Urbifossiella limnaea: one gene and its partner. The main gene of each other region encodes a partner of the protein of the gene in region 2 in a complex. Links are inferred from orthologs where the notes say so. Each region holds a gene or a part of one and is shown on either strand. Other genes may lie near its edges.

Region 1 (14,511 bases), 1.0 Mb from region 2 along the record:
GAGGATTTCGAGCGCCAGCTTGTGGGTGCCGTTGTCCTTCACCTGGATGCACAGGTTCACCAGCTCGTTGTACGCCGCCACGCCGCTCGACTCGAGCTTCAGGTCCACCTCGAACTGCTCCTTCACGTCGCCGCCGGCGCGGATCACGTCGTACCGGCCGATCTCCGGCACGCCGTCCAGGAACAGGATCCGCTCGATGATCTTGTCGGCGTGCTTCATCTCGCCGATGCTCTCCTCGTAGTGCTTCTTCCCGAGCTTCAGGAAGCCCCAGTTCTTGCACATCTTCGCCTGGATGAAGTACTGGTTGATCGCCGTCAGCTCGATGGTCAGGGCGCGGTTCAGCGCGTCGATGACCTGGTCGTTCCCCTTCATGGCCGCCCCCCCGTAGTTGTTGATGCGGCTGTTGTAGGGGGGCGAAATCCGCTGGCACCCGCGGCCGGCCGGTGGTATCGTTCGTATGTCGGCCCTCCCGCCTGCCCCCGCCCTCCCCGGGCCGCGTCCCATGCCCACGCCCCTCGGCTGTGCCGACTTCCGCCGCACCCTCCGCACCAGCCGCCGCGGCTTCGTGAAGGCCGGCCTCCTCGGCGCCGGCGTCGGCCTCGCCGACGTGCTCCGCGCCAACGAGCTGAACACGCCGAAGCGCGTGAACTCCGTCATCCTGCTGTGGATGCGCGGCGGGCCGAGCCACCACGACACCTGGGACCCGAAGCCCGACGCGCCGGCGGAAGTGCGCGGCGAGTTCGGCACCATCCCCACCCCCGTCGCCGGCGTGCGCCTGTCCGACCTGCTGCCGATGTCGGCTCGAATCATGCGGAAGTGGTCGATCGTCCGCAGCCTGCACCACCACGACGCCGGGCACAGCACCGGCGATCAGATCTGCTTCACCGGGTACAACAGCGGCCCGGCGCCGGACGAGAACGTCCACCCGTCGGTGGGGTCGGTGGTGTCGAAGCAGCTCGGCCACCTCACGCCGCACCTGCCGGCCTACGTCATGATCCCGCGGGTGCTCCCGGGCGCCGGCTCGGCGTACCTCGGCGTGGCGCACAAGCCGTTCGAGACGCAGGCCGACCCGGCCCAGCCCGGCCCGTTCCGCCTGCCGAACTTCACGCTGGCCACGGGCGTGACCAGCGACGGCGCCGCCGACCGCCGCTCGCTCCTGAGCCGCTTCGACACCCTCCGCCGCGACGCCGACACCGGCGGCCAGCTCGACGCCCTCGACCGCTTCCAGACGCGGGCGTGGGACATCCTCACGTCGCCGGCGGCGCGCGACGCCTTCGACCTGGACAAGGAGCCGATGGCCGTCCGCGAGCGGTACGGCTTCCTGCCGGCGTTCGACCCGAAGGCCGCGAACCGCTGCGGCGCCCCGAACTGGGCACAACGCATGCTGCTGGCCCGCCGCCTGGTCGAAGCCGGGGTGCGGATCGTGACGGTTGACCTGCGCTGGTGGGACACGCACGTGAAGGGCTTCGAGTCGCTGCGGGAGGGGTTCCTGCCGCGGTGGGACCGGGCGTACTCGGCGCTGCTGGAAGACCTGGAGGCGCGGGGCCTGCTGGACACGACGCTGGTGCTGGCGTGGGGCGAGTTCGGGCGGACGCCGCGGGTGAACAACGACGCCGGCCGCGACCACTACCCGAACGTGTTCAGCGCCGCGCTCGCCGGCGGCGGCGTGGTCGGCGGGCGCGTGGTCGGTGCGTCGGACGAGCTGGGGGCGTTCCCGAAGGCGAACCCGAAGACGCCGCAGGACGTGCTGGCGACGGTGTACGCGCACCTCGGCGTGGACGTGGGTGCGAGTTACCTCAACAACGGCCGGCCGATCCCGGTGCTGCCGCACGGCAAGCGCATCGAGGAGCTGTTCTGAATCAAGGCATTTTTTGACGGGATGAACAGGACAGGACAGGATGGAAGCCAGAGACAGGAATCATGTTCAATTCTGTCTCTGGCTTCCATCCTGTCCTGTCCTGTTCATCCCGTCAAAAAATCTTCCCCCTCACCGCTTCCGCGCCACGAACACCCGCGGCAACCCCGCCACGTCCTTGAGCGTCTTCACCACGTCGAGCCGCTCCGCGAACAGCGCCGTCACCGCGTCCTGCTGCGTCGCGCCGATCTCGGCCAGGAGCCAGCCGCCGGGCTTCAGATACGCCTCCACGCCGGCGGCGATGCGGCGGTAGAACGCCAGCCCGTCGGGGCCGCCGTCCAGCGCCAGCCGCGGCTCGTGGTCGCGCACCTCCGGCTGCAACCCGGCCAGCTCCGTCTGCGTCACGTAGGGCGGGTTCGTCGCGACCACGTCGAACTGCGCGCCGGCCGGCAGCGCCGCGAACAGATCGCCGGCGCGGAAGTCGATCCGGTCGGCGACGGCGTTCCGAGTCGCGTTGCGGCGGGCCACGTCGAGCGCGTCCGGCGACACGTCCGTCGCCGTGATGATCGCCTGCTTCGCGTTGCGCGCCAGGCTCACCGCGACGCAACCGGAGCCGGTACAGAGGTCGAGCGCGGCCGCGCCGGGCTGCTTCTTCAAGAGCGTCAGCGCCTCGCCGACCAGCGTTTCGGTTTCGGGCCGCGGGATGAGCACGGCGGGCGTCACCTCGAATGGCAGGAGGAAGAATTCCTTCTCGCCGAGGAGGTACGCCACGGGCCAGCCGTCCACGCGGCGCTTGATGAGTTCGCGGAAGGTGGTGCGGTCGGCGTCGGTCGGCTGCTCGTCGTAGCGGACGAGCACGTCGATCGGCTTGCACTTCAGGACGTGGGCCAGCAGCAGGCGGGCGTCGGTCTTCGCGGCCGGGCCGGGGACGTTCTTCTTGGCGAGGAAGTCGGTCGTCCACTCGAGCAGCGCCTTGACCGTCCAGACCGGCGGGGCAGCGGGTGACATGGGTCCGTCCGTGGAAGTGACCGGGGGCGTTCGGGTGGTGTACGGAAACTCCGGCGAGCCGGGAGCGTGAGCGAGCGGAGTCTGACGCATATCGAAGCCCCTCGGACTCCGGTCGCTCACGCTCCCGGCTCGCCGGGTGTTACCCCTTCGCGTGGGCGATCTGCCCCGTGCGCAGCGACCGGTTCGCCAGGTGCGCCGCCGCGGCGGCCGTCACGCCGGCCTCCGCCGGGCAGCTCGGCTTCCGCCGCGCCCGTACCGCCGCCACCCAGTCCGTCAGGTGCAGCAACTCCCCGTCGGGCTTGTCGTAGAAGTCGAGCCCGCGCGTGCCCGTGCCCAGGATCAGCTCGCGCGGCCGGCCCGCCTTGCCGCGGTCGGGGATGAACTCGAACCGGCCGCGGTCCAGGTACAGCGTGCCTTCCGTGCCCATGAACTCGACCATCGCCCCGTTGCGGTTGTTGCTGAACGTGCCCTCGAAGTACACCTGCACCTGCTTCTCGGGGTACCGCAGGATGGTCTGCACCGTGTCCGGCGTCTCCCACACGTCCTTCGCCGAGTAGAAGTCGCCGGCGCTCGCGGCCGTGGCCGGCACGCCGAGGTCCAGGAACCAGTGGACCACGTCGATCCAGTGGACCATCAGGTCGGTGAAGATGCCGCCGCCGAAGTCCCAGAACCAACGCCACTGGCGGAACTTGTAGGCGTCGAACGGCTGCTGCCGGGCCGTGCCGAGGAAGCGCGTCCAGTCCACCTTCGAGGCGTCGAGCGTGTCCTTGAACCGCGTCGCCCGCGCGGCGTTGCGGTTCCACGTGCAGTGAACCTTGTGGACGGTGCCGACGGCGCCGCTCTTGAGGAAGTCGTAGGCGGCGCGGACGTGGGTCATGCTCCGCTGCTGGGTGCCGACTTGCACGACGCGGCGGTGCCGGTCCTGGGCCTCGACGGCGGCGCGGCCCTCGTCGAGGTCGTGCGTCAGCGGCTTCTCGACGTACACGTCCTTCCCCGCGGCGCACGCCGCCACGGTGAGCGGCACGTGCCAGTGGTCGGGGGAGCCGATGAGCACCGCATCGACGTCGTTCCGCGCGAGCAGGTCTTCGTGCCGGCCGGTGGCGAAGGCGGCGGGGTCGGCGAGCTTCTTCCCCTCCTCGCGGTTCGTCTCCCACACGTCGCACACGGCGGTGATCTTGACGTTCGGGATGGTGGCGAGCGACCGCATGAGGGTGCGGCAGCGGCCGCCGGTGCCGATGCAGCCGACGCGGAGGGTGTCGTTGGCCTGGAACCCGCGGGCGGACTCGGCTCCCAGCATCGCGGCGGTGGATGCGAGGAAGGTGCGGCGGTCGGGCATGGGGGTGGCTCCGGGGAGGTACGCCCCACGGTAACCGACGGCCGCGGGGAAGGAAAGCTCCGGGGCGGCGCCGGCAGTTACCAACCCGTTACGCCCCCGGCTCGCACTTCCGGTTAGAATCCCGTCAGACGGTGGAAGGCTTCCCCGATCCGGAGGTTGCTCATGTCCCGCCTGCTCGTGTGCGCCGCGGTCCTCGCCGTGCCGCTCGCCTTCACCCCGGCCCCGGCACCGGCCCAGGAGCCCGCCCGGCCTCGCCCCGTTGCCGCCCCCAAGGCCATCGACCTCGTGCTGTGCCTAGACACGTCCAACAGCATGGACGGCCTCATCGACTCGGCCAAGATCAAGCTGTGGGACATCGTCAACGAGCTGGCCCGCCTCCGGCCGACGCCCGACCTCCGCGTCGCCCTGTACAGCTACGGCAACGACAACTACGCCCCCGCCACCGGCTGGGTGAAGAAGGAACTCGACCTCACCGCCGACCTCGACGACGTGTACAAGGCGCTCAACACCCTCCGCACCCGCGGCGGCACCGAATTGGTCGCCCGCGTCGGCAAGGCGGCGCTCACCGAGCAGCCGTGGCACCGCGGCGCGCTCAAGCTGCTGTTCGTGTGCGGCAACGAGCCCGTCGACCAGGACCGGCAGACGACGCTCGAAGAGGTCGCGGACCTGGCGAAGGGCCGCGGCGTGATCCTGAACACCATCTACTGCGGCCGCGGCGACAGCCACGAGGCGAAGGGGTGGGCCATGTTCGCCGACAAGTGCGGCGGCCGGGCGCTGACCATCGACCAGAACCGCGCCGTGGTCGCGGCCGTGCCGAAGACCGAGTTCGACGACCAGATCCTCAAGGCCGGCGACGACCTCGGCAGGACGTACCTCGCCTACGGCAAGGAGGGGGCGGCGCGGTTCGAGAACCAGAAGGCGCAAGACGCGAACGCCCTGAAGGCGGCCCCGGGTGCCGCCGCGGGTCCGGGCGGGTTCGGCGGCGCCGCCCCGCAGGCGGCGCTGGCGCGGGCCGCGTCGAAGGCCGGCGACCTGTACCGCAACGAGCGCTGGGACCTGATCGACAAGCTGAAGCAGGACAAGGCGTTCGACATCACCAAGGTGCCGGACGCGGAGCTGCCGGCCGAGGTGGCGAAGCTGCCGCCGGCCGACCGCGCCGGGTACGTGCAGAAGAAGGCCGACGAGCGCGCCGCCCTCCAGAAGCGGATCGCCGACCTGACGGCGCAGCGGCAGCGGAAACTCGACGAGGAGCGCGCCAAGGCGCCGCGCAACCCCGCCGACCAGGCCCTCGACGAGGCGGTGAAGGGCGTCGTCCGCGACCAGGCGCGGGCGGCCGGGTTCGAGGTCGGTAACGGCCGCGACGAGAAGAAGTAACCGCCCGGTTCGGAGTTCTGCCGCTCGCGGCGTAGCGGCGTACACGCCGCTACGCCGCGAGCGGCAGATCTCCGAACCACCCACCAACGGAACCCCTCCCATGCGCCGCGCCCTGCCGCTCCTCGCCGTCGGCCTCCTCGCCGCGCTGTCCGGCGCCCGCGCCCAGGACGGCGCCGTCAAGGCCGCCCCGAGCAAGATCACCGCCGTCACCCTCTACCAGCAGACCGCCCTCGTCACCCGCGAGGTCACGCTCCCCGAGGCGCCCGGGCTGTCCGAGGTGGTCGTGTCGCCGCTGCCGGCCCACACGCTCCAGTCGTCGCTGTACGCCGAGGGCGGCGAGGGGATTCGCGTGCTGAGCGTCCGGTTCCGCACCCGGGCCATCGCCGAGGACACCCGCGAGGACGTGCGCAAGGTCGAACTTCAGATCAAGACCCTCACCCAGAAGCAGGCCACCATCCAGGCCGAGCTCAAGGCCGTCGAGGACAACCTGAAGCTGCTCGACAAGCTCGAAGGGTTCACCGCCAAGGGGCTCGACAACCTCACCGACAAGGGGCAGCTCGACGCCGACAAGATCATCGTCCTGGCGAAGTTCGTCCAGGACGACCGCTCGAAGCGGAGCAAGGAGGCGCAGCTGCTCAAGCAGGAGCTGGAGGGGAACACCACGCAGCTGGCGTTCGCCAAGCGGCTGCTCGGCGAGAAGTCCGGCGGCGTGGTCCGCACCGAGCGGGACGCCGTCATCACCGTGGACAAGAAGGCCGGCGCCGCCGCCACGGTGCGGCTCAACTACCTCGTGTCGAACGCCAACTGGCGGCCGGTCTACAAGCTCCGGGCCGGCACCAAGGACAAGGACGCGGTGAGCCTGGAGTACCTGGCCGCGATCGAGCAGCAGACCGGCGAGGACTGGACCGGCGTGAACCTCACCCTGTCCACGGCCCAGCCGCTGCTCAACGCCGCCCCGCCCGACCTGCGCGTGCTGGCTGTAACCGTCGGCGGGCCGGGGCTGGCGATGAGCGACCCGAAGGCGCCCGGCCAGCCCGGCTCGAGCGCCAGCGGCCCCGGCGGAGGGATGCCGAGCGCGTCGGCGATCGCCCGCGACCTGGACAAGCAGGCCAAGGGGCAGCGCGCCGCGGCGGCCGAGAACTACCGCCAGAACAAGGACGACGTGGCCGCCAAGCTCACCAACGACGCCGCCGCCGTCGAACAGTTCTGCGACCTGTTCCTCGACGACGCCGCCGGCAAGGGAATCCCCGGGGCCGCGGCCGCGCGCGAGGGGCCGAGCGTCGCCTACCGGGTGAAGGGTGGCGCCAGCCTGCCCAGCCGCGGCGACGAGCAGGTGCTGGAGATCGACCGGTTCGACCTGGCGCCGAAGTTCTACTACAAGGCGGTCCCGGTGCTGACGCCGAACGTGTACCGCCTGGCGGACCTGACCAACACGAGCGACCACGTCCTCCTGCCGGGCGAGGCGACGATGTACCTGGGCTCCGACTTCGTGGGCCAGACCAAGCTGCCGCTCGTCGCCGCGGGGAAGGGGTTCACGGTCGGGTTCGGCGCCGACCCGCAGTTGCAGGTGACGCGCACCCTGACGGAGAAGAACCGCACCACACAGGGCGGCAACCAGGTGTTAACATTCAAGTACCAGGTGTCGCTGAGCAGCTACAAGCGCGAGCCGGTGCCGGTGCAGGTGTGGGACCGCGTGCCGAGCGCCGAGTCGGCGATGACGATCGCGGTGACGGTGAACAACCCGACGCCGGCGCTGAGCACGGAGGCGGCGTACCTGCGCGAGGACCGGCCGAAGGGGCTGCTGCGGTGGGACGTGTCGCTGCGGCCGGACCAGAACGGCGAGAAGGCCCTGCCGATCGGCTACGAGTTCAAGATGGAGCTCGACCGGAACGTGAACATCGGCGGCTTTTTGGCCCGGTAGCGACTGAGGGTTTCGCCGCTCGCGGCGTAGCGCCGCGGCGCTACGCCGCGAGCGGCGAAGCGAAAGAGGATCACGATGCCGAAGGCACGAATCGTCGTCGTCGAGGACGAGCCCGCCATCCGCCGCGGCGTGTCCGACGCCCTGCGCCTCAGCGGGTACGAGGTCACCGAGGCGCCCGACGGCGCCGCCGGACTCACCGAGGGCGCCGCCGCCGGCGTCGACCTCGTGCTGCTTGATCTGCAACTGCCCAAGCGCGACGGCCTCGACGTGCTCGCCGAAATCCGCCGCACCTGCCCCACGCGGCCGGTCATCGTGCTGACCGCCCGCGGCACCGAGGACGACCGCGTGAAGGGCCTCAAGATGGGGGCCGACGACTACGTCGTGAAGCCGTTCTCGGCGAAGGAACTGCTGGCGCGGGTGGAAGCCGTGTTGCGGCGAACCCTCAAGCCCCCCGCGGAAGTCAAAGCAGTGAAGGTCGGGAAGGGGAGTGTCGATCTCCACCGGCGGGAGGTGCGGTGGCCGGACGGCACCCGGCACGACCTGTCGGAGACGGAGACGGCGCTGCTGAAGTATTTGGTGGTGAACCGCGAGCGGGCCGTGTCGCGGGAGGAGCTGCTGAACCGGGTGTGGGGCATCGGCACGGCCGGGCTGGAGACGCGGGCGGTGGACATGCACATCGCCCGGCTGCGGGCGAAGCTGAAGGACCCGGCCGGCGACGACCACCAGCCGGAGGCGATCGTGACGGTGCGGGCGCACGGGTACATGGCCGGCCCGGCGCTGACCGTGCGTGTGGAAGCCGTGGCGGCGACGTGAGTGCGCCGTCAGGCCGGGGCGCGAGCCCCGTCGGGCGTCTGAACCCCGACGGGGCTCGCGCCCCGGCCTGACGGGTGGATGGTTCCCTCCGGAGGTGTTCTCGTGAGACGGTGTCTCGGCCCGGTCGGCGGGTCGGTCGCGTTCCTCCTGGTCGCCGGGCTGGTGTTCGCCGGCCTCGGCTGGGTGACCGTTGCGGCGCTGCGCGTCGAGGACGCCCAGCGCGCGGCCGCGGCCGAGGCCGCCGTCGCCAACAACCTCCGCGTCGCGCTGTGGCGGCTCGACGGCCGGCTGCTGCCGGCCCTCGGCGCCGAGAACGCCCGCCCCTACCTCGAGTACGAGGCGCCCGACCCGGACTCGGCGTACGGCCCCACCTGCGCGCAGCTCCTGGCCGCGCCGCTCCCCGACTGGATGAAGCTACACGCCCAACTCGACCCGGAGACCGGCTGGGCGTCGCCGCAGGTACTCACGCCGGACGCCCGGCTGAGGTTCGAGGAGGCGTGGCCCGAGCTGACGCCGACGAACGCCACCCCCGACCGCGCCCGCGCCCTCGACGCCCTCCGGCGCCGCCACGCGGCCAAGGTTGCCTACGCCGCCTTCGCCCGCCACGACGGCATACCCGTGCCGACCGACCGCGGCCGCCCCGTCGCCGACGCCGCCCCGGCCAAGATGATGGCGCCGCCCGCCTTCGGCCTGGCCAACGGCCCCGCCGTTCCCGAGCTCGCGCGGCCGAAGGAGGACGAGCGCGTCGCCCCGGCGCCGAAGGCGGTCGATCCGGCCGGCGTCGCCCCGGCCCCGCCGCCGCGCCCGGCCCCCGTCGCCGCCGACAACACCGCCCGTAACGGGGAGTTCGACGCCAACCGCGGCGACCTCCAGTTCCGCCGCCGCGTCGCCGACCTGGCCGCCGACGCTCGCCAGCAGCAGACGTACATCTACCCGCCGAACTACCGGCAGAACACGACTGACCCGCTGACCCAGAACGGCCTCGCCAACAACTTCGCCCGCAACACCGTGCCCGTTAACCCGGGCCAGAACCCGCCCGGCCAACCGGGTCTCGGCGGCATCCTCAACCGGTACGCCGCCCCGCCCGGCCCCGCCGACCGCGACTCGCGGTCCGGCACGAAGGCCGACGAGAACGGCGCGACGGCGATGGCGCAGATGGCGAAGGGCGCCGGCCCCGGCGGCGGGCCGCGTGCCCTGGAAGGCGGCGCGCGAGCCGAGGCGCCCTCGCTCGGCGGGCTGGTCGACTTCCTGGCCCGCGGTCTGAAGGAATCGCAGCAGAAGTACAAACTCCAGGATCAAGACGGCGCCAAGGCGAAGGGCGCGACCGACGGGCTGGCGATGCTCGACCGGGCGAAGGCGGAGCGGATGTTCGCCACCCCCGGCGCCTCCGGCGGGGGCGGCTTCGGCCGCGGTGGCGTCGCCGGCGGAGCCCCGGCCCCCGCGCCCCCGCCGGGCGTCGCCGGGCCGTTCCCGAAGGCGGCCGCCGGCGCCGAGAGTCCGTCGCGCTCCGGGCCGGCGCTGCCGCTCGCCGGTCGGCTGCCCGTGCCCGACTTGAAGGCGGTGCCGCCGGGCGGCCCGCCCGCTGGCGGCACCGCGCCGGCCGCACCCGCCAGTGCGTCCGCCCCGGCGCCCCCGACGCCCACCCCGGTGGTGCCGCCGACGGCGCCGGAAACCGCCCCCCGCGCGCCGGCCGCCGAGCCCGCACCGCCGGCCGACGCGCCGGCGCCGCCGGTCGTGCTGTTCAACGTGCCGCCGGTCGCCGTCCACCTCGGGCCGGTCCGCCCGCAGTGGCTCCCGGCCGGCGACGGCGGCCCCGACTCGCTCGTACTCGTCCGCACCGCCCGGCTCAACGACCGGACCGTCTACCAGGGGGTCGTCCTCGACTGGCCGGGCCTCCAGAAGGTGCTCCGCGAGGACGTGCAGGACCTGTTCCCCCACGCGCAGCTGGTGCCGGTGAAGGCCGGCGACGCCACCCCCGACCGCGCCATGACGGCGCTGCCGGTGCAGCTCGACCCCGGCCCCCCGGCCGCCACCGACGAGCCCGCCGAATGGTCGCCGCTGCGGATCGGGCTGGCGCTGGCGTGGGCCGCGGCGCTGATCGCGTTCGGCGCCATTGGCCTGGCGGGCTGGTCGCTCATCGACCTGTCCGAGCGCCGCATCCGCTTCGTGTCCGCGGTCACGCACGAACTGCGGACGCCGCTCACGTCGCTGCGGCTGTACCTCGACCTGCTGCTGAGCGGTATGGTGCAGGACGAGGCGAAGCGGACCGAGTACCTGGCCACGCTCGCCGTCGAGTCCGACCGGTTGCACCGGCTCGTGGACAACGTGCTGGACTTCGCCCGGCTCGAACGCCGCCGCGCGAGTTCGGACCTGAAGCCGGCGAAGGTGGCCGACGTGCTGGCGGCCGTGCGCGACACCTGGACCGATCGCTGCGGCGCCGACGGGAAGGAACTGATCGTCGTCTCCACGCTGCCGCCCGAGGCCGAGGTGACGACCGACGCGGCGCTGGTGGGGCAGATCGTGGGGAACCTGATCGACAACGCGCGGAAGTACACGCGCACGGCGAGTGACCCGCGGGTGTGGGTGTGGGCGAAGCCGGAGGGGCGGAAGGTGGTGTTCGAGGTGGAGGACCGCGGCCCCGGCGTGCCGCCGCGGGAGCAGAAGCTCATCTTCCGCCCGTTCCGCCGCGGCGAGACGGCCGACACCACCGCCGGCGGCGCGGGCCTGGGGCTGGCGCTGTGCAAGCAGTGGGCGGAGAGTTTGGGCGGCACCCTGGGCTACCGCCCGGCCGACGGCGACACGGGGGCGTGCTTCCGGCTGGAGCTGCCGGGGAAGTGACGCAACCGGTTGCGGCGTGAGTGTTTACCGCTATCGATGTGGCGCCGGCTGGAGCGAACGGACTTTTTTATGAGTCGGTGACATGGTTCCGGGGATCGACCCCCCCTGGGCGGAAACAATGAACCCGGTGCGAGCGTGACCGCGGCCGGGCTGTTTGTAGTGTTCCCGGCCGCGGACCGACGCTATACTCAATTCCGTTCCACCCCACGGGAGGCCGACGATGGGCAAGCTGATCGCGATTCTGGCGGCGTCGGCGGCGGTCGCCGGCGGGGCGACGTTCGCCGTGTTCCACCACCTCGACCCGAACAACTGCCCGCTGTCGGGGTGCAAGACGGCCCAGGTGCGCTGCTGCGACACTCCGACGGAGGCGGCCGCGTCGCCCGCCGAGATGACGGTGGCCGCCGCCGGGCCCGTGGCGCTGTTCACGGAGGGCACGGTGCCGGTGAGCACCGACGCGAAGCCGGCCGGGTGCCCGGCGTGCGCCGCCCGCGCGGCTGCGGCGTGCTGCACGGACGGCGCGACCAGCCGCCCGACGAGCGTGGCCGCCGTCGTCGGCCCGGCCGCCGCGGTGCGCTGAGTCAGGCTTGAATCCCGTCCCGCAGCGGGTCGTCGGCCGAGGCGATGAGCGTCGCCTCGGCCGTGACGTAGGCCGTGCCCGTGACGCTCGGCACCACCACGCCGGGCTCGTCGCCGATCTCGATGCTCCCCTCGAAGACACTTCCCGTCACGCTCTCCTGCCGCCACACGTCGCCGGGCTTCAGTTTGCCGTCGGCGAACAGGCACGCCAGCTTGGCGCTGGTGCCGGTTCCGCACGGGGAGCGGTCGTAGGCGCCGCCGGGGCACAGCACGAAGTTGCGACTGTGGTTCGCCGCGTCGGCCGGGGCACCGAACAGCTCGACGTGATCGACGAGTTCCCCCTCCGGGGTGGCGTTCACGGCGCGGCGCACGGCCGACGTGAACGCCGTGAGCCGGGCCACGTTGCCGACCGCCAGCGGCCCCACGTCGTCGCACTCGCGGACGAGGTAGAACCAGTTCCCGCCCCACGCCACGTCGCCGGTCACGCGCTGGCCGTCCACGGTGACGGCGAGCCCCGCGGCGCGGCGGTAGCTCGGCACGTTGCGGACGGTGACGCGGGCGCCGCCGTGGTACGTCGCGGTGACGACGCCGACGGGGGTGTCGATGCGGTGTTCGCCGGGGGCGAGTCGGCCGAGGTGCGCCAGGGTGACGACGAGGCCGATGGTGCCGTGCCCGCACATGCCGATGGTGCCGACGTTGTTGAAGAAGATCACCCCGGCCGCGCACCCCGGCGCGTGCGGCTCGCAGAGGAGGGCGCCGACAAGCACGTCGGCCCCGCGCGGCTCGTTGACGACGCACGAGCGGAAGGCGTCGAAGTAGTCGCGGAAGCGGCGGGCGCGGTCGGCGAGGGGGCCGGTGCCGAGGTCCGGCCCGCCGGCGACGACGACACGCGTCGGCTCGCCGCCGGTGTGCGAGTCGATGACGGTGATGCGGTTCATCCCGCCGATTGTAGGCCGGCGCGGCTTGTGGTCACCGCCGCGGGGCGGTACGCTTCTGTGGACGGCGTCGCCCTGGCGGGGTGCCGCCCCTGAACCGGCGAGTACGCCTAATCACTGTTCATCGTTGAAGGCGAAGGGGTGGAATGCGTGCGGGGTCGGCGTGGCTTCTGATGGCCGTACTCGCCGGGTGCAGCGGGCCGACAGGCCCGGCTTCGACCGACACGTCCAGCAATGCGCTGCCGTCGCTGGAAGCGCGCGTCGAGTTCCTCCAGCGGTACGTCACGTTCCGCCGTGGGTACACCGACCTGGGGTTCCGCGTCGTGTACCACGACAACGGCGGCGGCCTGGTGCCAGGTCCGTCCGACTGGGACATCCGGGTGGTGGCCACAGTCCCGCCCGCGGAACTGGCCGACTGGGTGCCCGCGGGCGCGGCCGCGACACCATCGGCGGATACGGGTTGGTTCGTTGGTGTTCCCGGTGCAGAGCGTGCGACCGGGATTACCGAGTGGTACGCCGGCCCGGGGTCGGTGGTCGGGATCGACCGCGAGCGGTCGGTGGTCGCGTATCGCCGCTGGACGCGCTGAGCGAAGGCACACGACGCGAACCCTACTTCCCCGCCCCCGGCCGCGTCGCCTTCGCCTTGCGGATGATGCCCAGGACGCGTTCGCGCTCCTCGCCGACGAGCGGCAGCCGCGGCGGGCGGCACAGCTCGGTGCCGTAGCCGCACTCGGTCGACGCCAGCTTGATGTACTGCACCAGCTTCGGGTGCGTGTCCAGGTGCAGCAGCGGCGTGTACCACCGGTACACCGCCCGCGCCTCCTCCCACTTCCCGGCCGTCGCCAGGTCCCACACCAGCCGGTTCTCCGCGGGGAAGGCGTTCACCAGCCCGCTCACCCAGCCGACGGCGCCGAGCAGCAGGCACTCGAGGAACAGGTCGTCCACGCCGGCGAAGATGACGTAGCGGTCGCCGGTCAGGTTGATGATGTCGGTGATCCGCCGCGGGTTGTCGCTGCTCTCCTTGATGCACGCCAGCGTCGGCTCGTCGGCCAGCTCCACGAACATCTCGGGCGTGATGTCGGCCTTGTACGCCGGCGGGTTGTTGTAGACCATGATCGGTCGGTCACTCGCCTTCGCAACGGTGCGGAAGTGGGCCAGCGTCTCGCGGTCGTCGCCCTTGTAGACCATCGGCGGCAGCACCATCAGCCCGTCGGCGCCGAGCTTCGCGGCCTCGGCGGCCCAGCGGCAGGCCTGCGCCGTGGTGTACTCGGCGACGCCCGTGAGCACCGGCACCCGGCCGCCGACGTGCGCGATCGTGGCCTTGAACAGCTCGCGCTTCTCGGACGGCTCCAGCGTCGTGTTCTCGCCGACGCTCCCCATCATGACGAGCCCGTGGACGCCGGCCGCGAGCATCGCATCGACGTGCGCCAGCGTGCCGGGGATGTTCAGCGCGTAGTCGCTGTGGAACTGCGTGCAGACCGCAGGGAAGACACCGGTCCAACTTACGGCAGGCATGACTTACCTTTTGAAAAGGATGAAGGAGGAAGGATGAAGGATGAATCAAGCCCGGCGGCGGTCCTTCACCCGTTTCACGCAAGTCGTGAGGATTGCAATCAACTCGTCGCATTCCCGTGTCAGGTCGGCGAGCCGGGATTCCGTGACGATGTCCCCTTCCGTGAGCAGTTCGAGCCAGTATCGGTTTCTTCGAGTTCTTGTAGCGCCCCGCCCCACTTGCTGATGATCTCCGCGTCAGACCGGCTCCTCATCCCCTCGCGGTAATGCGCGCCGACCGAGGTGCCGGACCGGAGAATCTGGTTGCCAATCGTCCGGCCCACGGCGTTTTCCGGCAGGCCAT
Region 2 (16,440 bases):
CTCGACGACGCCAGGACGGTGAACCTGCCGGACTGCGACGACGTGCCCGGCACGTACTACCGGCTGGCGATGGACGGGGCGGCGCGGTTCGGCCACAAGCCGCTAACGGAGTCGTGGCGGCTGCCGAACGCGTCGCGGTACGTGCGGATGTTCCAGTCGCGCCGCAGCCTGCTGGCGTGGAAGGTGTTCGGCCGGCGGCTCGACGGCTGGAGCAACGACGACTTCCCGACCGAGACGGAGCCCGGCAACGCGCGCACGTTGAGCCTGAAGGGCGAGCCGGTGACGAACACCGTGGCGAACCGCAACCGCGCCGACCTGGACTACGTCGGCAGCGTCATGCCGCCGCCCGACGCGGTGAAGGCGGGGAAGGTGAAGGGTCTTACCGACGAGGACCGGCTGACGCTGGTCCGCTGGATCGACCTGGGGTGCCCGATCGACCTGGACCGCAAGGGCCGCGGCTGGCTCGCCGACGACCAGCGGCCGACGCTGACCGTGGCCCAGCCGCGGGCCGGGGCGAACCCCCCGCTGACGCGGCTGCTGATCGGCGCGCACGACACCGTCGGGCTGGACGCGACCGGGTTCACCGTAACTGCCGACGTGGCGATCGACGGGTCGGCGGCGGGGACGAACCTGGCACCGCGGTTCCGCCCCGCGGGGCCGGGCGTGTGGGAACTCCCCCTGGCCGCGCCGCTGACTACGCCGCGTGCGGTGCTGACGGTTGCGGTGCGAGATCGCGCCGGGAACGTGACGCGCGCCGAGCGAGTTTTCAGCGCCCAGTAACGCCGCTTGCGGCTTCGCGTCGCCCAGCGCGAAGCCGCAAGCGGCGGCACTTCTTGATACACTTCCACCACCCGCACGGAGCCCTCCCCGATGCCCCGCGTTCGACTCGCCGTCGCGCTCGCCGCGCTCGCGGCCGCAGTGTTCACCGTCGCCGGCGTTCCGACCGCCGACGGGCAGATCAAGAAGAAGGCCGCCCAGCCGCCGCCGAAGGCTCCCGCCAAGGCGTCGCCGGCCACCGACCCCGCGACCATGAAGGTCGCCAAGGGCTTCAAGGTCGAACTGCTCTACACCGTCCCCAAGGCCGAGCAGGGGTCGTGGGTCGCGCTGTGCGTCGACCCGAAGGGCCGGCTCGTCACCTCCGACCAGTACGGGGCGCTGTACCGCATCACGCCGCCGCCGCTGAACGGCAAGTCGACCGACACGAGGGTCGAGAAACTGCCGGTGGACATCGGCATGGCGCAGGGGCTGCTGTACGCCTTCGACGCGCTGTACGTCGTCGTCAACCACAACGAGAAGGGCGGGCTGTACCGCGTCACCGACACGAACGGCGACGACGTACCCGACCGGGTGCAGTTGCTGCGGAAGTTCGAGGGCTACAAGAACGGCGGCCTCGGCGAGCACGGCCCGCACGCGGTGCTGAAGCACCCCGACGGCAAGCGCCTCACCGTCGTGTGCGGCAACCAGACGGCCCTCACCAAGTTCGACACCACCCGCGTGCCGCCGGTGTGGGGCGAAGACCACCTGCTCCCGCGGCTCCCCGACGGCAACGGCTTCATGGCCGGCGTGATGGGGCCGGGCGGGGCCATCTACAACGTGTCGCCCGACGGTACCAACTGGGAGCTGTTCAGCGTCGGCTTCCGCAACCAGTACGACGCCGCGTACAACGCCGCCGGCGACCTGTTCACCTACGACGCCGACATGGAGTGGGACTTCAACACGCCGTGGTACCGGCCGACGCGCGTGTGCCTGGTCACGAGCGGCAGCGAGTTCGGCTGGCGGAACGGGGCCGGCAAGTTCCCGCCGTACTACCTCGACAACCTGCCGGGCGTGGCGAACATCGGCCCCGGCTCGCCGACCGGCGTCGCCTTCGGCTACGGCGCCCGCTTCCCGGCCCGCTACCAGCAGGCGCTGTTCATCTGCGACTGGAGCTACGGCAAGCTGTACGCCGTGCACCTCGCGCCGGAGGGGAGCGGCTACAAGAGTGAGGTCGAGGAGTTCATCACCGGCACGCCGCTGCCGCTGACCGACCTGGTGGTGAACCCGACGGACGGCGCCCTGTACTTCACCATCGGCGGCCGCCGCACCACCAGCGGTCTGTACCGCGTCACGTACTCCGGCGAAGGCGTCGAGCCGCCGACGACCCGCCGCGGCGACGGCCCCGCCGGCGTGTCCCGCGCCGACCGGTTGGCGGTCGAGCAGTACCACACGAAGCAGGCGCCCGAGGCGGTGCCGGCGGCGTGGAAACTGCTCGACTCGAAGGACCGCTTCGCGTCGTTCGCCGCCCGCGTGGCGCTGGAACACCAGCCGACGCCGACGTGGGCCGACAAGGCGCTCGCCGAGGCCGACCCGCTCAAGGCCATCCCCGCCGTGCTCGCACTGGCCCGGGTGGGCGCGCAAGACCCGTTCCACCGCGCACCCGGCGCCGCCCCGCCGAGCGCCGACCTGCGCGGCAAGCTTCTCGCCGCGCTCGGCCGCATCGACCCCGCCAAGCTCGACGACACCGGAAAGCTCGACCTGCTGCGGACGTACCAGGTCGTGCTCAACCGTTACGGCAAGCCCGAGGCCGCCGACGCCGCGGCACTCGCGGTCCGGTTCGACGCCGCCTTCCCGGCCAAGAACCGGCTCGTGAACGCCGAGTTGTGTCAGGTGTTAGTCTTCCTGGAATCCCCGACCGCGGCCGCGAAGACGATGAAACTCCTGGCCGACGCCCCGACGCAGGAGGAGCAACTCGAATACCTCCGCGCCCTCCGCGTGCTCCGCACCGGGTGGACGCCCGAACTGCGGCAGCAGTACTTCACGTGGTTCCTCCGCGCCGCCAACTTCCGCGGCGGCAACAGCATGGCCGGGTTCATCCGCCGGATAAAGGCCGACGCCGTCGCCACGCTCACCCCCGCCGAGGCGACGGCGCTGAAGCCGATCATCGACGCGCAGCCGGGGGCGGTCCGCATCCCGGAGGAGGCGCCGCGGCCGTTCGTGAAGGCGTACACGATGGCCGACCTGGCGCCGGCGCTGGAGAAGGGGCTGGCCGGGGGCCGCGACTTCGAGAAGGGCCGCCGGCTGTTCGGCGCCGCCAAGTGCTTCGCCTGCCACCGCTACGACAACGAGGGCGGCAGTTACGGCCCCGACCTGTCGGGCGCCGCCGGCCGGTTCAACGCCCGCGACCTGCTGGAGTCGATCGTCGATCCGAACAAGGAGATCAGCGACCAGTACGCGGCCGTGGAGATTCGCACGGCCGACGACCGGGTGGTCGTGGGCCGCATCGTGAACCTGAACGGCGACGTCGTGAAGGTGAACACGAACATGCTCGACCCGAACGCGCTGGCCGACGTGAACCGCAACAACATCGAGAGCATGCGGCCGTCGCGTCTGTCGATGATGCCGGCGGGCCTGCTCGACACGCTGAAGGAGGACGAGGTGCTCGACCTGATGGCGTACCTGCTGTCGCGCGGCGACCGCACCGCGCCGGCGTTCCGGAAGTGACCAAACGGAAAGCCCACCCGTTGCAACGGGTGGGCTTTTTCGTTCACACCGGCGGCCGAGTTAGGACCGCGCCCCGGTGCCGGCGTCGTCGAGTACCTCGCGGATCACCCGGCGGAGCAACTGGCCCATTGTCATGCCGCGCTGGCGTGCGGCAGCCTCCAACTCGACCGCCTGCCACTTCGGCAGCAGCAGAGGGAGTTCCACCACCTCCTGATCCTGGCGCGTCATGCCGGCTTCGAGGAGCGGATGCACGGGGTCACCTGTCCTGGGATTCATGGGTGCAGGCCGGGGCCGATCGACCGGGACTTCCGGTCGTGTGCGACAAACTGGCGTTCCGGGAGTGGAGGAGGCACCGAAGCGGCAGTCCTTCGATGTCGGGGTCACAAAGCAATGCCGGTGCCGGACCGGGAATATCCACGTCTTGACGCCGTAAGTCGCTTAAAAATCAGGGGATAAAGCGACTGACGGTAATATGACAAGGCCGGTCAGTCGCGCACGGGCTGTGCAAGATTGCACCGCGCACGGCACAACTTGCAGGCGGCGTGAGTTTGACTCGGGATTCCGGCCGGCTGGAAGCCGGCGCCGGGTCAAGCTCCGCCGAGTTTCTCGCGCCTGGCGTGGTCGAGCAGCGGCTGGATGATCCCGTCCATCTCGCCGGTCATGACGGTGTCGAGCTTGTAGAGTGTGAACTCGATGCGGTGGTCGGTGACCCGGTTCTGCGGGAAGTTGTAGGTGCGGATGCGGGCGTTCCGGTCGCCGGTGCCGATCAGGCTCTTGCGCATGTCGGATCGCTCCTTGTGGAGCTTCTGCTGCTGCTTCTCGAACAGCCGGCTCCGGAGGACGCGCATCGCCTGCTCGTAGTTCTTCCCCTGGCTCCGCTCGTCCTGGCACTTCACCTCCATCTCCTCGGGAGTGCCCTTCTTGTACCAGATGCGGACGGCGCTCTCGGTCTTGTTGACGTGCTGGCCGCCGGCGCCCCCGGCCCGCATCCGCTCCCACTCGATGTCCTGCGGGTTGATCGTCACCTGCACCTCGTCCGGCTCGGGCAGCACCGCCACCGTGGCCGCCGAGGTGTGGATGCGGCCCTGCGTCTCGGTGGCCGGGACGCGCTGGACGCGGTGCCCGCCGGACTCGTAGCGGAGCCAGCGGTACACGTCGTCGCCCTTCACCCCGAAGCTGACCTCCTTGAACCCGCCGGCCTCGCCGGGGCTGTACGCGATCTCCTCGACGTGCCACCCCTTCGTGCGGGCGTAGCGGGTGTACATCTCGTACAGGTTGCCGGCGAACAGGGCGGCCTCGTCGCCGCCGGTGCCGGCGCGGATTTCGACGATGAGTGTGTCGAAGTCCTCATCGGGATCGACGAGGAGCTGGTCTTCGACCTTGGTCTGAAGGGCGTCGCGCTTGGGACGGAGCTGGGCCAGCTCCTCCTCGGCGAGGGGGGCCATGTCGGCGTCGGCGAGCAGCGCCTCGGCCCCGCGGACGGCCGCCTCGACCTCGAGCAGTTCCTGGTACGGGCGGACCTGCTTGGTGAGTGCGGCGAGTTCCTTGGCGACGACGGAGAAGCGGGCGTGGTTGCCGGCCACGTCGGGGTCGGCCATCTGCGCTTCGAGCTCGCGGAACCGGGCGAGCTTCAGGTCCATCGCGGGAATCATGGGTGCCGTCCCAGGGGCGAGAAAACTTTTGACAGGATAACAGGATGAACAGGATGCCGAACCCTTGCTCGGTTCGGCATCCTGTTCATCCTGTTATCCTGTCAAAAATGCCCGGCCAAACCGCCGGCTTACTTCTTCTGGCCGTACCCGACCTTCTTGTACTTGTTCTGGAACTTCTCGACCCGGCCGGTGGTGTCCACGAACTTCATCTTGCCGGTGAAGAACGGGTGGCTGGCGCTCGAGATTTCCACCTTGTACAGCGGGTACTCGTTGCCGTCGGTGTGCTTGACGGTCTCGTCGGTCTCGACGCACGACCGGGTGAGGATGGACACGTTCGCCGACACGTCGTGGAACACGACCGCGCGGTAGTTCGGGTGGATGCCCTTCTTCATGGCTCGGCTCCGGGGGCTCGGGTGAGACTCGTTATCGTAGGAAGTCGCGCCCGGCGCGGCGAGCCGGGGCGGGTCCGGCGCTCGCCTTGACCCGCCGCCGGCCCCGCGGTATCCCCCGCCCCGGGGGACTCTCTGGGGGCGACATGGCGATCACGACCCGCGGCCGACGGCCGCGGCTGCCGGACTTGCTCGCCGCAACGCTCGTCGTCGCCCTCGCGGCGGCGCTCGGCTGCACCCCCCGGTCGTTCACCAACCCGCCGACCAACCTCCTCGACAGCAGCTGGTACAACCGCACCCCGCCGCCCGACCCGTACCCCGACCCCGACAGCACCCTCTCCGACGGGCTCGCGTCCGTGTTCGGCGACGGCATGCTGCCGATGCCGACCGCCGGCGGGCCGCAGAACGTGCTCGTGATTTCCGGCGGCGGCAAGTACGGCGCCTACGTCGCCGGCATTCTGTGCGGCTGGACGGAAAACGGCACCCGGCCGACGTTCGACGTGTGTACCGGCATCAGCAGCGGCGCCCTCATCGCGTCGCTGGCGTTCCTCGGCCCGAAGTACGACGCCCGCCTGGCCCGCGAGTTTAACAACGTCGGGCAGCGCGACATCCTCCGCTTCCGTCCGGTCCGCGGGCTGCTGTTCAACCGCGGCCTGGCCACCTCCGCCCCGCTGCGCGAACTCGTCGAGCGGAACCTGGACGACGAGGCGTTCGCCGACATGCGGGCCGCCCACCACGCCGGCCGCCGGCTGTTCGTCGCCACCGTCAGCCTGACGACCCAGCGGGCCGTCGTGTGGGACGTGGGCGCGGTGGCCACGAGCGGCCGGCCGGACGCCCGCGAACTCGTGTACAAGATCATGATCGCGGCCTGCTCGATCCCGGGTGTGATGCCGCCGGTCGAGTTCGACATCGAGCTGAACGGCCAACGCTACCAGGAACTCCACGTCGACGCCGGGAACGTCATCCAGGCGTTCGTCCAGACGCCGCGCGGCCTGCCGCCGGGGTCGAACGTGTACATCGTCGCGTCCGGGAAGATTTACCGCGACCCGCTGGACGAGAACCCGCGGTTTCTGAAGGTGATGGCGGCGTCGGTGTCGAACACGATGTACGCCCTGTTCCGCGAGAGCGCGTACAAGATGTACGCCCTGTGCGCCGTGACCGGGTCGAACTTCCACCTCAACGCTGTGCCCACGACGCTGAAGATCGAGCCGGGGAGCATGACCTTCAAGAAGGAGGAGATGCGCCTGCTGTTCGACGTCGGCCGGCAGTCCGCGGTGGGCGGGGTGCCGTGGCGGCGCACGCCGCCGTCGAGTCAGCCGGGTGAAACGATGGTGCCGCGGACCGGGTTGGAGTACACCGCCGAGGGCTGCGGGCCGTGGCAGGGGCGGCCGGTCGAGCCGGTGCCGGGTCCGTGATGCCCCGGCACCCTCCGGGCTGAACGCTCTCAACCCGCCGGACTGCCCACTGGTTACGCACCCTCGCCGCCGTTCGGGCCGCGGGGCGATCGTCGGCCGGCCGCCCAACCCCTGCCCGTACCGCCGGTTAGTAAACGTCATCGGTCCCACACGCCCGCCGGCACGGCAACTGCGTTATACCCCTTCGTTCTCCCCCTCTCGACCTCTCGATTCCGCCCCCCGGCCCCGCCGGCCGGGTTCGCACGTATTCCGAGGCGACATGCACAGCAACGGCAGCAGCCCGCGGTTCGGGTTCCTCATCGACATGGACGGCGTCCTGTACCGCGGCCCCGCGCTCATCCCCGGCGCCGACCGGTTCGTCGCCGGCCTGCGCGAGAACGACATCCCGTTCCTGTTCCTGACCAACAACAGCCAGCGCACCCGCCGCGACGTGGCGGCCAGGCTCGCCCGCATGGGCGTGGACGTGGGCGAGGAGCACGTCTTCACCAGCGCCATGGCGACGGCCCGCTTCCTGGCGGACCAGAAGCCCGAGGGCACCGCCTTCGTCATCGGGGAAGGGGGGCTCCTGACCGCGCTCCACCAGCACGGGTACGCCGTGGTCGATCACGACCCCGACTACGTGGTCGTGGGCGAGGGGCGGACGTTCAACCTTGAGCAGGTCGAGGCCGCGGTGCGGATGATCCTCGGCGGCGCGAAGCTGATCGCCACGAACCTCGACCCCAACTGCCCGACGCAGGCCGGGGTGCGGCCCGGGTGCGGGGCGATGGTGGCGATGCTGGAGACGGCGACGGGCGTGAAGGCGTTCAGCGTGGGGAAGCCGAGCCCGGTGATGATGCGCGCCGCCCGCAAGGAACTCGGCCTCCGCACCGACGAGACGGTGATGGTCGGCGACACGATGGAGACGGACATCCTGGGCGGCGTGCAGCTGGGGTTCCACACGGTGCTGGTGTTCAGCGGCGGGACGAAGCCGGACGACCTGCCGCGGTACACGTACCGGCCGGAGACGGCGGTGCCGTCGCTGGCCGAGCTGGCGGACCTGCTGGAGGCGAACGACTGGCGGCCGCCGTGGCGGCCATCGCCGCGCGCGGCGCGGGCGGCGGTGGGAGTGTGACTCGGCGAGCCGCCTGCCGCCTGACGGCGGGCGGCTCGCCCGGGCGCGGTTGCGTGCGGGCCAACGGAGGGAGTATGCTGCGCGTTGTAAAACGACGGGGCCGAGCAGTCGAGGAGCCGTCATGCGCCGTCCGACCACCGCCAACACCATCCTGTTCGCCGCCCTGATGGCGCTCGCCGGGTGTGGGAAGAAGCCGCAGCCCGCCCCCGGACCGGAACCCGAAGCCGCCCCGTCCCGCCCGTCGCCCGACGTGCCGCCGCCGCCGAAAGAGCCGCCCGCCCCCGCGCCGGCGCCCGAGGCCACACCGCCGAGTCCGATCCCGCCGTTCGTCGCCTACGGGTCGGTGCCGATGCCGCCGCCGGTCGCGCCGATGCCGGCCGACCCGGGGAAGGGCGTCGCCGCGCAGCCGCCGGCCCCGCCGCCGGTGTTCCCCCCGCCGCCCGAGAGCAAGGACAAGGACAAGGACAAGGGCGGCAGCACGTCGGTGAAGGCCGAGTGGCCGAAGACGATCAACGGCCGCACGCTCGCCGAAACCATCCGCGACACCCGCGACCTGGACCCGGCCGTCCGCGAGCGGTCGCTGCGGACCATCCCCGGGTTCGGCCCCGAGATCGTCCGCCAGGAGAGGGACTGGCCGAAGGCGGTGTTGGAGCGGATGGCCGCCGACAAGGAGCGCGACCCCGGCGTCCGCGCCGGCGCCTACGAGGCCGTCGGCGCCGTCGGGCTGGAGAAGGACGCGGACGTGAAGGAGGCCGTCCGCATCCTGTTCCTGGCCGCCGAGCAGGGGGCCAGCGGCGGCGGCGCCCGCCTCCACGCCATCCAGACGCTGGCCGCGTTCGGGTCGAAGGCCGAGGGGGCGGTCAACTACCTCGTCGGCCCGCCGATGATCGACTTCGCCTACGAGACGCGGCGGTCCGTCGCGTTTACCCTCGGCCGCATCGCCTACAACGACCATTCCGGCCCGAGCGCGCGGGCGCAGGAGGCGCTGTTCAAGCTCGCCGCCGACCACAGCGCCCCGGTGCGGATGGAGGCGTACCAGTCGCTCGTCATCCTCGGCCCGCCGCTCGCTCCGCGCGACCCGAAGGCGCCGCCGCTGAAGGACCTGAAGGCCGACCCGCCGCGGTCCGAGGACCGGGTGGCGGCCTACGTCGCCAGCATCAAGAAGCGGCTCGCCCCGGCCCCCGCCCCTAAGACGGGTGAGTCGCCGTCGCCGACCGGCGTGGTCGAGCGCGACAAGCAGGTGGAGATCATGGCCCGGCTGGTGCTGATGCGGTACGAGCCGAAGGAACTGAACGACGAGAACCTGTCGGCCGTGGCGAAGTACGCGAACGACAAGGAGGTCGGCCCGCGGCTCCAGGCGCTGAACGTGCTCGGCAACATCGGGCCGGCCGCGGCCCGCAAGATCGACGACGTGGTGAAGGCGCTCACCGCCGAGGACGCCGACGTGGTCTTGGCCGCCGTCACGACGCTGGTGCAGTTCGGCCCGACGAGCAAGGCGGCGATCCCGGCCGTGGAGCGGCTCCGCACCCGCGGCACCACCGACGACGAGAAGAAGTACTGGCAGAAGCTGACCGACGACGCCGTGAAGGCCATCCGCGACACGGAGAAGAAGGACAAGAAGCCGTAGGACTGCGGCCCCCTTTCCCCAGCCGAGGGACGACCCGTGATCCCCGCCGAGCCGCCGGTTCGCCCACCTGCCGCCGCTGCCCGCGGGTCGGCGCGGCCGTTCTTCGTCGTCTTCGGCGTGACGATTGTCCTGCTGATCGTCGGGGGCGTCTTCCTCGCCACCAGTACCAAACACGCCTTTAGGGAGTCGTTCTCATTCGTCGGCTCCGCGATCAAGCCGACGAGCGCGAGTAGCCCGCCCGCCCCGGACCGGGCCGCGCGCGAGGCGGCGCCGGCCGGCGCCGTCTTCGACCCGCTGGTTGCCGCCCAGGCACCGGTTCCGGTGCCCGCCGGGCAACCGAAGGCCGAGCCGGTCGACCGCAAGATCGTTTACACCGCGCAGCTCGACCTCGTCGTCAAGAACCTCGACGCGGCCGACAAGCAGGTCGACGAGCTTCTCACGGCCAACGGCGGCCGCCTGGTCAGCTCCGAGTCGCGCGGCGACGCCGGCAGCAAGCGCACCGCGACGTTCAAGCTCGAGGTGCCGGCGGGGAAGTTCCGCGCCTTCATGTCCGCGCTGCGGCCGCTCGGCGTCCCCGAGCGCGACAAGGTCGATTCCGACGACCTGACGGACGAGTTCGTGGACATCCAGATCCGCGTGAAGCACCTGAAGGCCGAGGAGGACAACCTCCTGAAACTGCTGACCGAACGCGCCCGGTCGGTGGAGGAGTCGCTGGCCATCCGCCGGCAGATGCTGCCGATCCGCGAGCAGATCGAGAAGGCCGAGGGGCGGCAGAAGTACATCGAGGCGAAGGCGGCGTTCTCGACGGTGACGCTGAAGCTGCGCGAGGAGGCGAACTACGTCCCGCCGACGGCCGACCCGCCGCCGACGCCGCCGACGTTCGGCGACCGCGTGGCGGCGACGTTCGGCGGCTCGTGGAGCCTGCTGGTGACGGTCGGCGAGTGGATCGCGCTGGTCGGGGTGGCGGTCGCGCCGTGGCTGCCGTTCGTGGTGCCGCTGGCGTTCGCGGGCGTGTGGGTGTCGCGCCGCCGCGCCGGCCGGGCGACGCCGCCGGCATAAGTTACTCGCCGTACTCGTCCTCCCACTCCTCGTACCACGCCATCTGGATGGCCTCCAACAGCTTCTCGTTGGACGCCTCCGGCTTCCCCTCGAAGCCGTCGAGCGCCAGCACGTGCTTGTGCAGGTCGGTGAACCGAACGGTCAGCGGGTTCAGCTTTCCGAACTTCTCGAACAGCTGCTCGCCGATGTCGCGGGAGTCGTGCCACGTCATCAGAGAACCCTCGGGGGTGGGGCGTCCATCTCCCCCATTGGTGTATCGATGGGCAGCGCCGGGGACTCGGCACGGTGGCGTCGGTTCGTGCGGAGTCCGGGTGACCGAGACGGAGGTGAGACGATGGGCGCGGTGATGATCGGGGCGGCCGTCGTGGCCGTGGTGCTGGGCATCTACGCGACAATCGTGCTCCGTGAGGAGGACTTCAAGACCCGGTTCCCGCCGATCTCGGACGACGAGTTCCTCGCCCGCTGCACCCCGGGCACGAGCCGGCACGTCGCCCTGACGGTGCGGCGGATCGTCGCCAAGAACCTGGCGATCGAGTACGTGCGGATCCACCCGTCAATGCGGTGGGTCGAGGACATCGGGACCGGCTGAACCGGGCCGCCTCACTCGCCCTTCAGCGGCACGCCGAGGACCAGCCCGGCGAACCGCGGCGTCTTGTCCGGGGCGGTCGCGAACCGGGTGTGGCAGCTGACGCACCCGGTCCCGAGCGGGATCGCCCCGGCCCGCCGGTAGACGCCGCCCTCGACCCGCTCGTACGAGTCCTTCCCGGCCGCGATCGCGGCCGCCGCCTCCTTCTCGAAGGCCGTCTTCGGCTCGTGGTCGGTCGACATCGCCGGGGTGTTCACGGCGATCCACTTCGCCTCGACCCCGGTCCGCCGGCCGACCTGGGTGAACACGTCCTCCAGCGCGCGGGCCGGCAGCACCGCACGGTCGCGGCGGAAGAAATGGTGGTGCATCGAGTCGAGCGTGGCGACGTAGACCTCGTGCGCCAGCTTCGCCCGGTCCCGGGCTACGGCGACTGGCACGCGGCGGTCGGCCCCCTCCTCGTCGGCCCGGGTCGGGCTCACGGCCAGCGCGAGAGGGAGCACGAACAGCCCGGCCGCGAGGCCGGTGCGGGTGGAAGCGGACATGTGGAAGTGCCCCGGAGCGGGTCGTGTGGCAGGCTACGACCAGCATACCCCGAGAAAATTGGATATCAAGGTCCAATTTGTTCGGCGGTCGCGTCAGCTCGTGCGCCCGTCCTGCTCGGCGGCGACGGGGTGGAGGAACGCCGCCGCCGTGCGGATGCGCTTCCGCGCCGCCTCGAGCCGGCCGCGGGCCACGTCGCCGACCAACCGGCGCGTCTCGGCGTGGCAGCGGGCCGCGTCGCGGTCGCCGCGGACCGCCGCCCACGCCTGCCGCACGCCGGCCTCCGCCCACACCAGCCACGACAGCGCGCCCGCCTGCCAGCCCGGCCAGTGCTTCCGGGCGTAGGTCAGGAGCGCGTGCCGCGTCATGAGTCGCAGCGGCGGCGGCACCCGCCGCGCGTGCAGCGGCCAGTGGTGCGTCACTTCGAGCCGCGGGTCGTACCACACGCCCCAGCCGGCGTCCGCGGCCCGCCGGCAGAGGTCCACGTCCTCGTAGTAGAGGAAGAAAGTTTCATCCAGGCCGCCGAGTTGCTCGAAGCAGTCGCGGCGCACCAGCAGGCAGCCGCCGGTCACCCACGGCACGGCGGTACGGTCGGCGGCGTCGACGTGCCGGCACTTCCGCCGGGAGCGCGGCCGGATCATCCCGCCGACGGTGTTGCCGAGCGTCGGGAACGGCCCGGCCGACGCCTGCCCGGTGCCGTCCGGGTTCATCAGCCGGAAGCCGACGACCCCGGCCCGCGGGTCGTTCGCCGGCAGCCGGCGGACCGCGGCCAACACCTCGTCCAGGAAGCCGTCGGGGACGGTCACATCGGGGTTGAGGAGGAGCAGCCAGCGGCCGCGGCCGACGCGGCAGCCGCGGTTCACGGCGCGGGCGAAGCCGTGGTTGCGGCCGAACCGGCGCACGGTGACGCCCCGGAGGGCGGTGAGCCGGCGGACGACCGGGTGGGACGGCGAGTGATTATCGACGATGACCACGTCGGCCGTGCCGGTGCGGGCGGCGATCGAGCGGCGGAGCTGGGTGACGAGGCGGGCGGTGTTGCGCCACTGGCAGAAGTTGACGACGACGACGGACAGGTCGGGCGTCCGGGGCGGTGCGGCGCGGCTCGGGCGGCGCGTCCGGGTCGGCACGGGGACGGGGACCGCGGCCGGCGGCGGGGTGGGCGGCGTGGGGCCGCCGGGCGGGACTGCCAGGGCCATTCCGGTTTCCTTCCCGGTGCGTGCGGGACGCGTCCGTCCGTGGACCGCGGATTCTAGGCACAACGATTCCGCCCGTGCAACCGCAACTGTCCCGGCGTACGATAATCGCACGGCGACCCGCCACGCCCGTTCCCGGAGCCCCCCGTGCGCCACGCCGCCCTCCTCGTCCTGCTGCTGGCCGCCGCCGCGCCGGCCGACACGCCCGCCGCCCCCGTCCCCGTCGCCGCGCGGAAGGTGAAGTCTGGCGGTAAGGAGCGCACGTATCTGGTCCACGTCCCGAAGGGGCTCGACGCGAAGACGCCGGCGCCCGTCGTGGTCGTGTTCCACGGGGCCGGTATGACCGCCCGCATCATGCGCGCGGTCACCGGCCTCGACGCCGTCGCCGACAAGCACCGGTTCGTCGTCGCCTACCCCGACGGCACCGGCCTCATTCCGACGTGGAACTCCGGCGGCATCCCGTTCGTCGTGAACAAGACCGACGACGTGGTGTTCGCCCGCGACCTGCTCGACGACCTGAAGGCGGTGGCGGCGGTCGACCCGAAGCGCGTCTACGCCGCTGGGTTCAGCAACGGCGGCATGATGACGTACAAGCTGGCAAACGAACAGGCCGACGCGTTCGCCGCCGTGTGCGCCGTCGGCGGCACGATGACCTACGAGGAGCCGGCGCCGAAGCGGCCGGTGCCGGTGCTACACTTCCACGGCACCGACGACGCCTTCGTGCCGATGACCGGCACGCCGAGGACCGGGAAGGGGCCGGCGTTCAAGTCGGTCGAGGCGACGGCGGCGGCGTGGGCGAAGGCCAACGGCTGCGCCGCGGCGCCGGTCGAAGCGGAACTGCCCGACGCCGACCCCGACGACGGGTGCAAGGTGAAGCGAAAGACGTTCGCGGGCGGCACCGGCGGCGCGGAGGTGGTGGTCTACACGGTCGAGGGCGGCGGCCACAACTGGTTCGGCCGGCCGTCGCTCGGCGGCCTCACGGGCCGGTCCACGACCGACGTGGACGTGAACGGACGAATGTGGGAATTCTTCCAGAAGCACGCCCGGCCGTGACGCCGCGGCCGAACGCCAATTTAGACAGGCACTTACCGACGAAACTGGTGCCGCCGCAGGATCGAACCAACTTTTTTATGAGTCGGTGACATGGTTCCGCGGATCGACCCCCCTCGGCCGGAAATAAGCATCGCGGTCCGAATGTGAGTCGTGGCGTCAGACCCCGACGGGAGTGAGCCCCGTGGCCTGTCTCAGAGGCACCTGCCGGTCTTCGGGCACGGGCTTGAGGTACGTCGTGCCGGTGTCCACCAGCTCCATCGTGGCCGCCTTGCACAGCCCGGTCAGGTCGGCCCGGTCGGTGGGGGCGTGGAGCTCGCACACGCCGAAGAACTGGTCCTGAAGGAAGCGAAGCACCTGCGACACGAGCAGCTTGGCCATCCCCTGCCGGCGGAGGTCGGGCCGCACCTGCATGTCCAGGATGCCGGCCGACGGCGTGCCCCAGCGCCAGCCGTAGCCTTCCAGCTCCCACACGACGGCGCGGGCGGCCGGGAAGTTGTTCGCCAGCTTGTCGACGAGCCGGAACTCGACCGGTTCGAGGGTGCCCCACACGGCGTCGTGCCACCAGCTCTGCACCGCGGCGGCGCGGAGCACCTGCGTCTCGTAGCGGCGGCGCAACATGCCGAACCGGGCGTCGGCCAGTGCGATCGGCTGGTCGAGCTTCTTCTGGTAGACGGCCGTCTGGCCGGCGGGCTGGTAGCCGAGGGCGCGGAAGAACGGGTCGGCGTCGGGGTCGGAGGCGAGGAAGCCGGGGGCGTTGGTGCCGCCGTACAGGCCGAACCCGAACGGGCACTGCGGCCACGTCGGCCCGGCGCGGAGGGTGCGGGCGCCCTTGCGGATCAGGTACTCCTCGGCCGCCGAGACGAGTCCTCGGCCGACGCCCTTCCGCCGCGCCGTCGGCCGTACGGCCACGGAGCTGATGACCCCTTCGGCGAAGTTGAGGGCGTTCAGCTCGGCCGTGGGGGCGAACCCGGCGAGGACATACCCTTCGACGAGGTTGCTCTCCTCGTCCGCGGCGACGATCAAGCCGTCGGGGTCGAAGTAAGGCTTGCTGAAGATCCAGCGTTCGAGCAGGGCGGGGGTGCGGACGGGGTACGCCCCGCGGGCGGTGTGGGCCTCGTTCCAGACGTCGGCAAGGGCCGGCGGGTCGGTGTTGCGGAAGCGGCGGTAGGTGGTCACGGCCGGCTCATGGGGTCCGCCGCCGGGCGGGGGAGCGTAGGCCGCCGGGGAGAGGGGCGGCGGGTCCAATCCGCTCACTGTATCGCCGCCGGGCCGCGGCCGCAAGTTGCGCCGACTGGCATGGGCGTTCTACACGCCGCGGGCGGCTGGGTCCCAGACGAATTTGTGCATCTGCAATTGCATACGCACGTCCCCCAGCTTCGCGGCCACGAGCCAGTCGGCCAGGTCGGACAGCTTCACCGCCCCGAACACGGCCGACACCAGGCACACGAACCGCCGGTCGAGCGCGTGCTCGCGGATCGTGCGCTCGGCCCACTCCCAGTCGCGGCGGCTGGCGACCACGAACTTGATCTGATCCGTCGGCTTCAGGGCGTCGAGGTTCGCCCAGCGGTTGCGGTGGGCCTCGCCGCTGTCCGGGCACTTCAGGTCCATGATAACGTGGACGCGGCGGTCCACCGGGCCGACGTCGTGGGCGCCGGCCGTCTCCAGCAGCACGGTGCGGCCGGCGTCGCACAACTCGGCCATCAGCGGCAGCACGTCCGGTTGCAGCAGCGGCTCGCCGCCGGTGACCTCGACCAGCGGGCAGTCGAACGCCAGCGCCCGGGCCAGCACCTCGGCGCGCGGCATGCGCTCGCCGCGCGTGAAAGCGTGCGGCGTGTCGCACCACGAGCAGCGGAGGTCGCACACGCTGGTGCGGACGAAGACGCACGGCAGCCCGGCGAAGGTCGATTCGCCCTGCACGCTGAGGTACAGTTCGTGGATCAGGAGTTCGCCCGCCTCCAGCCCTCGGAGCGGGGCGAGCCGCGGACGGGCCTCGGGCGGGACGGACGGCAACGCGATCATCCTTCCATCATACCCCGCGGTCCCCGGCCAGCCACACGGCCGACTCGCCGGGGATGAGCCAGCCGAGGTCGGTGTCCAGCGGCGCGGTGCCGTGACCGCCGTAGCTGGGCTCCTCGCTCGACCAGCCGGCCGCCCAGCGCGTCGCGCCGTCGGGCGGCGCCAGCAGCGGCTCGGGGATCGGGTCCAGCTTCAGGTCGCGGCCGAGGTTTACGACCAATAGTCGGTCGTCGGTGCCGTCCACGATGTAGCGCAGCACGAACGCCGCGGGGCTGATGACGGCCCCGTCGATACGCACGCCGGGGTGAAAGGCGGGGTC

What was found.
Region 1: the proteins of prfA (region 2) and prmC are in contact, whole or in part, in a crystal structure (PDB 2B3T), measured with the Escherichia coli proteins. The link is inferred for Urbifossiella limnaea from one-to-one orthologs.

What each region holds. Positions count from the first base shown.
Region 1 is NZ_CP036273.1:6,188,320-6,202,830, reverse strand. The notes cover bases 926-3,717. They hold prmC (peptide chain release factor N(5)-glutamine methyltransferase), read right to left. Parts: upstream 2,864-3,717; coding sequence 1,988-2,863; downstream 926-1,987. Other genes in these bases: ETAA1_RS25230 (Gfo/Idh/MocA family protein), read right to left, coding at 3,003-3,717; ETAA1_RS25240 (DUF1501 domain-containing protein), read left to right, coding at 926-1,858. In the rest of the region: bfr (bacterioferritin), read right to left, coding at 1-372; more of ETAA1_RS25240, read left to right, coding at 503-925; more of ETAA1_RS25230, read right to left, coding at 3,718-4,199; ETAA1_RS25225 (vWA domain-containing protein), read left to right, coding at 4,362-5,573; ETAA1_RS25220 (mucoidy inhibitor MuiA family protein), read left to right, coding at 5,674-7,494; ETAA1_RS25215 (response regulator transcription factor), read left to right, coding at 7,570-8,307; ETAA1_RS25210 (sensor histidine kinase), read left to right, coding at 8,410-11,145; ETAA1_RS25205 (hypothetical protein), read left to right, coding at 11,366-11,722; ETAA1_RS25200 (proline racemase family protein), read right to left, coding at 11,724-12,659; ETAA1_RS25195 (hypothetical protein), read left to right, coding at 12,803-13,243; ETAA1_RS25190 (dihydrodipicolinate synthase family protein), read right to left, coding at 13,266-14,171; ETAA1_RS25185 (four helix bundle protein), read right to left, coding at 14,291-14,511. UniProt on the Escherichia coli protein: Methylates the class 1 translation termination release factors RF1/PrfA and RF2/PrfB on the glutamine residue of the universally conserved GGQ motif, i.e. on 'Gln-235' in RF1 and on 'Gln-252' in RF2.
Region 2 is NZ_CP036273.1:5,188,752-5,205,191, reverse strand. The notes cover bases 3,101-5,954. They hold prfA (peptide chain release factor 1), read right to left. Parts: upstream 5,133-5,954; coding sequence 4,068-5,132; downstream 3,101-4,067. Other genes in these bases: ETAA1_RS21175 (patatin-like phospholipase family protein), read left to right, coding at 5,668-5,954; ETAA1_RS21180 (type B 50S ribosomal protein L31), read right to left, coding at 5,261-5,524; ETAA1_RS32270 (hypothetical protein), read right to left, coding at 3,541-3,732; ETAA1_RS21190 (c-type cytochrome), read left to right, coding at 3,101-3,480. In the rest of the region: ETAA1_RS21195 (HzsA-related protein), read left to right, coding at 1-780; more of ETAA1_RS21190, read left to right, coding at 871-3,100; more of ETAA1_RS21175, read left to right, coding at 5,955-6,936; ETAA1_RS21170 (HAD-IIA family hydrolase), read left to right, coding at 7,196-8,047; ETAA1_RS21165 (HEAT repeat domain-containing protein), read left to right, coding at 8,169-9,674; ETAA1_RS21160 (DUF4349 domain-containing protein), read left to right, coding at 9,711-10,733; Fe-S cluster assembly protein IscX, read right to left, coding at 10,735-10,944; ETAA1_RS21150 (hypothetical protein), read left to right, coding at 11,068-11,322; ETAA1_RS32265 (c-type heme family protein), read right to left, coding at 11,334-11,861; ETAA1_RS21140 (glycosyltransferase family 2 protein), read right to left, coding at 11,955-13,055; ETAA1_RS21135 (extracellular catalytic domain type 1 short-chain-length polyhydroxyalkanoate depolymerase), read left to right, coding at 13,200-14,105; ETAA1_RS21130 (GNAT family N-acetyltransferase), read right to left, coding at 14,262-15,281; ETAA1_RS21125 (radical SAM protein), read right to left, coding at 15,411-16,124; treZ (malto-oligosyltrehalose trehalohydrolase), read right to left, coding at 16,132-16,440. UniProt on the Escherichia coli protein: Peptide chain release factor 1 directs the termination of translation in response to the peptide chain termination codons UAG and UAA.